DNA from 2 places in the Duganella sp. LjRoot269 genome. Region 2 is predicted to be linked to the other one. Evidence: riboswitches for the same ligand, from Rfam matches in the RefSeq annotation. Region 2 holds a riboswitch; the other holds the start of a gene.
What was found. Region 2 has a riboswitch for glycine ahead of ACSQ3S_RS21125 (D-amino acid dehydrogenase). Riboswitches for the same ligand answer to the same signal wherever they lie in the genome.

Region 1 (3,202 bases), 300 kb from region 2:
GTGCGGCGTGGCGGCGAAATTACGCTTCGGTGGTCTTGCCGTAGGCGGCGGCGTCCATCAGGCCGTTGATCGCTGCGGCGTCGGCCGGCTTGATCTTGAACAGCCAGGCGCTGTAGGCGTCGGTGTTGATCGATTCCGGCGCGCTGGCCACGTCTTCGTTGACGGCCACGACTTCGCCGGCGATCGGCGCGTAGATGTCGCTGGCCGCCTTGACCGATTCCACCACGGCCGCGTCGTCGCCGGTGCCGTAGGTGGTGCCCACTTTCGGCAGTTCGACGAAGACGATGTCGCCCAGCGCGTCCTGCGCGAACTCGGTGATGCCGACGGTGACGGTGCCGTCAGACTCAGCGCGTACCCATTCGTGGGATTCGGTGTACTTCAGGTCTGCAGGAATATTCATGTAAGGCTCCAGAGGGTAGGTGTCAGGGGTACTAATTTATACAGCAAGGATTTTACCGTTACGCACGAACGGCAGCTTGACGACGGACGCCGCCAGCTTCTTGTCGCGGATCTCGACGTGCACGGTGTCGCCGACGGCCACGCCGTTGGGCACGCGCGCCAGCGCGATGGCCTGCTGCATGGTCGGGCTGAAGGTGCCGCTGGTGATCTCGCCGACGGCGTCGGTGCCGGCCACGACGACCTTCTGGTGCGCGCGCAGCACGCCGCCTTTTTCACGCAGGATCAGGCCGACGAACTGGGCATTCTGGCCCATCGCCTGCAGCGCGGCCTTGCCGATGAAGTCGCGCTCGGCGACCAGGTCGATGGTCCAGGCCAGGCCGGCGTCCAGCGGGTTGACGGTTTCGTCCATGTCCTGGCCGTACAGATTCATGCCCGCTTCCAGGCGCAAGGTGTCGCGCGCGCCCAGGCCGGCCGGCTTGACGCCCGCCGCGGCCAGCGCGTTCCACAGCTTCTCGGCCTGGTCGGCGGCCACGCCGATCTCGAAGCCGTCTTCGCCGGTGTAGCCGGTGCGGGCGATCATCGCCTCGCCGAACACAGGGCTGTGGGCGAAGGCCACGTTGAACGGCTTCATGTCGGCCGTGCCTTCCTTCGATTCCGGGATCACCTGCCATACCTTGGCGCGGGCGTTCGGGCCCTGCACGGCGATCAAGGCCATGGCGTTGGCGCCGTCTCCATCCCTGCGCTGGGTGATCGTCAGGCCGCTGCCGGTGGCGGTGTTTTGCTGCTGCATCCAGGCCACGTCTTTTTCGGCGGTGCCGGCGTTGACCACCAGGCGGAACCAGCTCTCGTTGATGAAGTAGACGATCAGGTCGTCGATGACGAAGCCCTGCGGGTTGAGCATGCACGAGTACAGCGCCTTGCCCGACACCTGCAGCTTGTCGACGTTGTTGGCCAGCAGGCCGCGCAGGAAGGCGCGCGCGTTGTCGCCCTTGATGTCGACCACGCACATATGGGCCACGTCGAACATGCCGACGTCGGTGCGCACGGCGTTGTGTTCTTCGATCTGCGAACCGTAGTTGACCGGCATGTCCCAGCCGCCGAAATCGACCATGCGGGCGCCGGCGGCGCGGTGGGCGTTGTTGAGTGGGGTAGCTTTGAGCGTCATGATTCCTCGGTCCAATTCGAATAGGGGTTAACAGAACATACAAGGAACGGCTAAAAAGCTGATTCCACAATGATCGCAGACCCCTCTGTCCTTGGTACCTGAGAGATTACGGAGAAATGGATCTCCGCGCGCCCCTTCGGTGGGCCGCCGGCGTATGCCGCGGCCGCTCTCCAGAGTTGAGCCAAACTGGCCCCTTGATCGGTCCTTTTGCCTGAGAGTTTTTGGGTAGTGCCCCTTCGGCGGCTGCTCCGGCGAATTCGCCCGGCAACCCTCTCCCGATCAAGACTCGGGAATATATGTCAGAAGGGCGATATTGTCAATCTTGACGGCAACGGTGGCAACAATACCCGCGCACGAATGAATGCAACAATAAGGCCCGCAAAACAACTATTTGCTAGAATAAACCACACCTATTCGAGAGCCCAGCCATGAGCCAAGATTCAACTACTTACGAGGGCCACGCGTGGTTCACCCTGTCCGGCGACGTCAACAGCGACATGGTGCGTCGCGTGTTCGACGCGGTCGCCGACATGACGGAGGACCGCATCACCACCGCCCATATCCTGATCCAGTCCAACGGCGGCTACGTCAGCGACGGCATCTGCCTGTACAACTACCTGAGCAAGCTGCCGATCCGCATCTGCACCTACAACGCCGGCGCGGTGGCCTCGATCGCGGTGATCCTGTTCCTGTCCGGCTCGGAGCGCTACGCCAGCGACACGGCGCGCTTCATGGTGCACAAATCGCACGCCAGCGCGCCGCACGGCGCCCGGCCGGACGCGCTGCGCATCATCGTCGAGGGCTTGCAGGCGGACGACGCCCGCACCGAGCAGATCCTGCGCGAGCACGTGCAGCTGACCGCCGAGCACTGGCGCATCCACGAATATTCCGATTTGCACCTGACGGCGTCCGAAGGCCTGGTGGTAGGGATGATCAATGAGGTGAAGGATTTCGCGCCGCCGCGCGGACAACGGGTGGCAAACATCTGATGCGGCGCCGGGGCTGGCGCCGCAGTGACCGCCGCTGGCCTCACCGGCCTCGCCGGCTTATTCAGCGGTCTTGATTACCGGAGCCGCCGGACTGTTTCTTGCCGTCGTTTTTGTGACTTTGACGGCCGGCCTCCACGTGCTGCTCATGGGTGCCGCCCTGCGTGCCGCCGCTGCTGCCGCGCGATCCGCTGGACGAACCCTGGCCGCCGGACTGCTTGCTGCTGCCCTGGTTGGAGCCTTGTTTACTACCGCCACCTTTTTGATTCGAGTTCATTTTGATTCCTTTGCGAAAGTGAAAGAACGTACTCGCCGGATTCGCGCCGACACTTGAAATTCCGCCGCGTTTCAGGTGTGGCAATGATGCGTTTTCGTGTAGGGGATCGCTATCGGAATTCCTCTTGGTGGCGTGTAGGAGCATGCCTTGCTGCCCGCTTAAAATTCCTCCCACTCGGCCTGCTGCGCGGCGCCGCTATTTCCTTTTGCGCGCTTGCCGCCGGCCGCCGCCGGTGCGCCGGCGCGCGCCTGCTTGCGGCGCTCGGCCGGCTTCGGCAACGCCCGCAACGGCTGCCGGACTTCCGCCGAGTCCGCCAGATCCACGGCCGGTTCGGCAAATTCGGCATCCGCAGCGCTGCCGCGCGCCGTCCGCCGC
Region 2 (3,202 bases):
TGATGAACTGGATGACCGACTCGACAAGCGTATCTGTTGCGGTCAATGTCCCGTCGAGATCGACAACTATTGGCCAAGCGGCTGCTGAATTGACTTGGACCAGGTCGATTTTCATCTGCGGCATCTCAAGACGGGATCGCCTTACTATAAGCTCGACGCCAAGGAGGCCGATGTCGACTGCGTCAAATAAACGCTTCAAATTTCCTTGTCAGGATTAATGGGAGCGGAGGTGGCGGAATCGCCACCGTAGAGTAAGGCGAACGCACGTACCAGCCGAGCGCCGAATAGAGCGCCCGGCCCTCCTCCGTGGCCACCAGTACCCGTTGCGCCGCGCCTGATTGCTGTATCGCCCCCAGCGCCGCCATCAGCACCCTGCCCAGGCCCCGCCGCCGGTGCGCGGCGGCGGTGAAGATGCGGTCGAAAATGAAGACGCCGGCGTATTCAGCCACATGACCGACGGCGGCAAGCGCGCCGTCCTCCGCAAAAATACGCACCGTCGCAATTGGATAGTTCTCCTCCACATCGATCCGATATCCGGCAGGCAGCGGCGGTACCTCTTCGCGGACGCTGTCCTGCATCATCAGGTAAGCGGAGGGCTGGAGCTGCCACCTGGGCGGCACAAGCGCCAGCAATTGCTGGCCGGTGCCGCACATCTTGATCAGGGTGTATGGCGTTGTAATCGACTGGCCCAGCTCGCGTATTCCTTGCTCCGGGCCGGCAAAGACGTAACGCCGGTTTTCATGTGGCAGGCCGCTATCGACACGCAGCCCGCCATGGTCAGGCACCGGCAGCGGCAGACCGTGCGCCAGCGATCGCGCGCCGAGCCAGCCGGCGAGAAGTTCAGGCAGTGACAATACGTGCATTTTTCAGCATTGATGGAATGTTATTCTTGGGCATATGATAAATCCAAAGTCCTCAAAGGAAGTGAAGATGAAATTCGATTGGCATGGCGGAGTGATTTCGCGAACGACCGAAATCGATTCTGGCTACAGGAACACGCAAAACGTCCGGCGCTTTCTCTCCGGTCAGTGCGGTCCCGATTTCAAATTCGACCGCGAACTGATGGCGTGGGTGCGCAATGGTTTGGCGAAGAACATGGGCGACGTGGCGGACGAATGGACGCGACGCCGCGTTGAACGCGGCTGAGTTCGGCCACTTGCGTGCAAGGTCTAAGACCGAGATTCCCGCCGATGAGAAATAGAGGGCTGCTGCAACCGTTTGCGGGCAACATTAACTTAAATTCATCAATTTAAAGTATCAAATCAACCGTTCTCAAAGGAGTACCAATTGAATAGCGACAGATTTACGGGGTATTGCATCCTCGCGGCGGCAGCGATCATCGGTGCAGCTCTCGTCTATCACGCTCAATGTGGACGGTATCAATTTCGTACATCGACTCCACCTGGAATCGTTTGGGTCCTTGACACATTCACAGGTGAGGTGAAAGGCTCAAACAGCTGGAAAACGGGCTCCCCGTGACAATTGCGAGCTGCAATTGCACGGCGGGCGGAAACCCCCATTGAGCGGTATTGACAGTCCCGCCTGCTACGACAGCCAAAAAATAATCGTTTGACGCCTCCTGCTTTTGTTGTAAGCTACCCCTTTGCAAAATGGCCACGAGCCAACGCAGTATCGGGAGAGCCTGTCCAGGAACCCACCCGCACAGCGCCGAAGGAGCAACCGCCCCGGAAACTCTCAGGCAAAAGGACCGATACCGCATTCAAACTCTGAAGAGCAGCCGGACAGACGTCACCCGGCGCACCGAAGGAGCAAGCAGCGTCGCTACCCACGGTCGTTGTGAATCTCTCAGGTCCAGAACAGAGGGGGTGTCCCTGCGCATGTCGCGCATCGACCATTCCCCTTGACGTGCTGGAGCTTTACCCTCATGAAAACCATAGCTATCATCGGCGGCGGCATCACCGGCGTCACCACCGCTTACGCACTCGCCAAGCGCGGCTTCAAGGTCACGCTGCTGGAACGCCATCGCTACGCGGCGATGGAAACCTCGTTCGCCAACGGCGGCCAGCTGTCCGCCTCCAACGCCGAGGTCTGGAACCACAGCGGCACCATCGTCAAAGGCTTGAAGTGGATGCTGAAGAACGACGCGCCGCTGCTGGTCAATCCCAAGCCCAGCTGGCACAAGCTGTCGTGGTTTGCCGAATTCATCGCCGCCATCCCGCACTACCGCGACAACACCATCGCCACCGCCAAACTGGCCGTGGCCGCGCGCCAGCATCTGTTCAGCTGGGCCGACGAGGAAGGCATAGACTTCGACCTCAAGCGCGAAGGCATCCTGCACATCTACCGCAACCGCGAAGGCTTCGAGCGCGCGGCTGAAGTATCGAAGCTGCTGGCACTGGGCGGCCTGCCGCGCCGCGCCGTCACCCCCGAGGAGATGCGCGCCATCGAGCCGACGCTGGCCGGCCAGTACTACGGCGGCCACTACACCGAAAGCGACAGCTCCGGCGACATCCACAAGTTCACCACCGGCCTGGCCCAGGCCGCGCAGCGCCTCGGCGTCGAGCTGCGCTTCGGCCAGCGCGTGACCGCCATGCATGCCGACGCCACCGGCGCCACTGTCACCGTCGAGCAGGAAGGCGGCGACGACACCAGCCGCTACGACGCGGTGGTGGTCTGCGCCGGCACCGCCAGCCGCGCAATGGCGTCCATGCTGGGCGATCACGTCAACGTCTATCCGGTCAAGGGCTATTCGATCACCGTGCACCTGGACGATGCCGCCAGCCAGGCGGCCGCGCCCAACGTCAGCCTGCTCGACGACGCCACCAAGCTGGTCTGCAGCCGCCTGGGCGAAGACCGCTTCCGCGTGGCCGGTTCGGCCGAATTCAACGGTTTCAACCGCGACATCCGCGCCGACCGCATCGCGCCATTGCTGAACTGGGTGCAGCAATGCTTCCCCGGCGTCAGCACCCGCAACGTGACGCCGTGGGCCGGCCTGCGCCCGATGACGCCGGACCTGATGCCGCGCGTGGGCCGCGGCAAGGCGCCGACAGTGTTCTACAACACCGGCCACGGCCACCTGGGCTGGACCTTGTCGGCCGCCACGGCGGACATTATTGCCGAAACGGTACTGTCCGCCCTGGGCGCTCCCTGCTCCAACGTGGGCCAGCGCACCGCGCAAGCCTTGAAAATGGCGTAAACTGCCATCATCTTGAGCCTGTCCCTACAAGGAGATCTGACATGA

Region 1: it holds a riboswitch for glycine, as region 2 does, so the genes downstream of both, gcvT (glycine cleavage system aminomethyltransferase GcvT) here and ACSQ3S_RS21125 (D-amino acid dehydrogenase) in region 2, are expected to answer to the same signal.

Annotation. Positions count from the first base shown of each region.
Region 1 covers NZ_CAXUSL020000001.1:4,422,118-4,425,319, reverse strand. The annotation lists gene gcvH (glycine cleavage system protein GcvH) at 20-400, opposite strand; gene gcvT (glycine cleavage system aminomethyltransferase GcvT) at 437-1,564, opposite strand; glycine riboswitch at 1,640-1,748, opposite strand; glycine riboswitch at 1,754-1,852, opposite strand; gene ACSQ3S_RS19780 (ATP-dependent Clp protease proteolytic subunit) at 1,993-2,553, shown strand; gene ACSQ3S_RS19775 (hypothetical protein) at 2,615-2,827, opposite strand; gene ACSQ3S_RS19770 (methyl-accepting chemotaxis protein) at 2,986-3,202, opposite strand, start outside.
Region 2 covers NZ_CAXUSL020000001.1:4,718,722-4,721,923, forward strand. The annotation lists gene ACSQ3S_RS21110 (UbiA family prenyltransferase) at 1-115, opposite strand, end outside; gene ACSQ3S_RS21115 (GNAT family N-acetyltransferase) at 183-863, opposite strand; gene ACSQ3S_RS21120 (DUF6434 domain-containing protein) at 931-1,146, shown strand; glycine riboswitch at 1,624-1,721, shown strand; glycine riboswitch at 1,729-1,831, shown strand; gene ACSQ3S_RS21125 (D-amino acid dehydrogenase) at 1,886-3,157, shown strand; gene ACSQ3S_RS21130 (tetratricopeptide repeat protein) at 3,199-3,202, shown strand, end outside.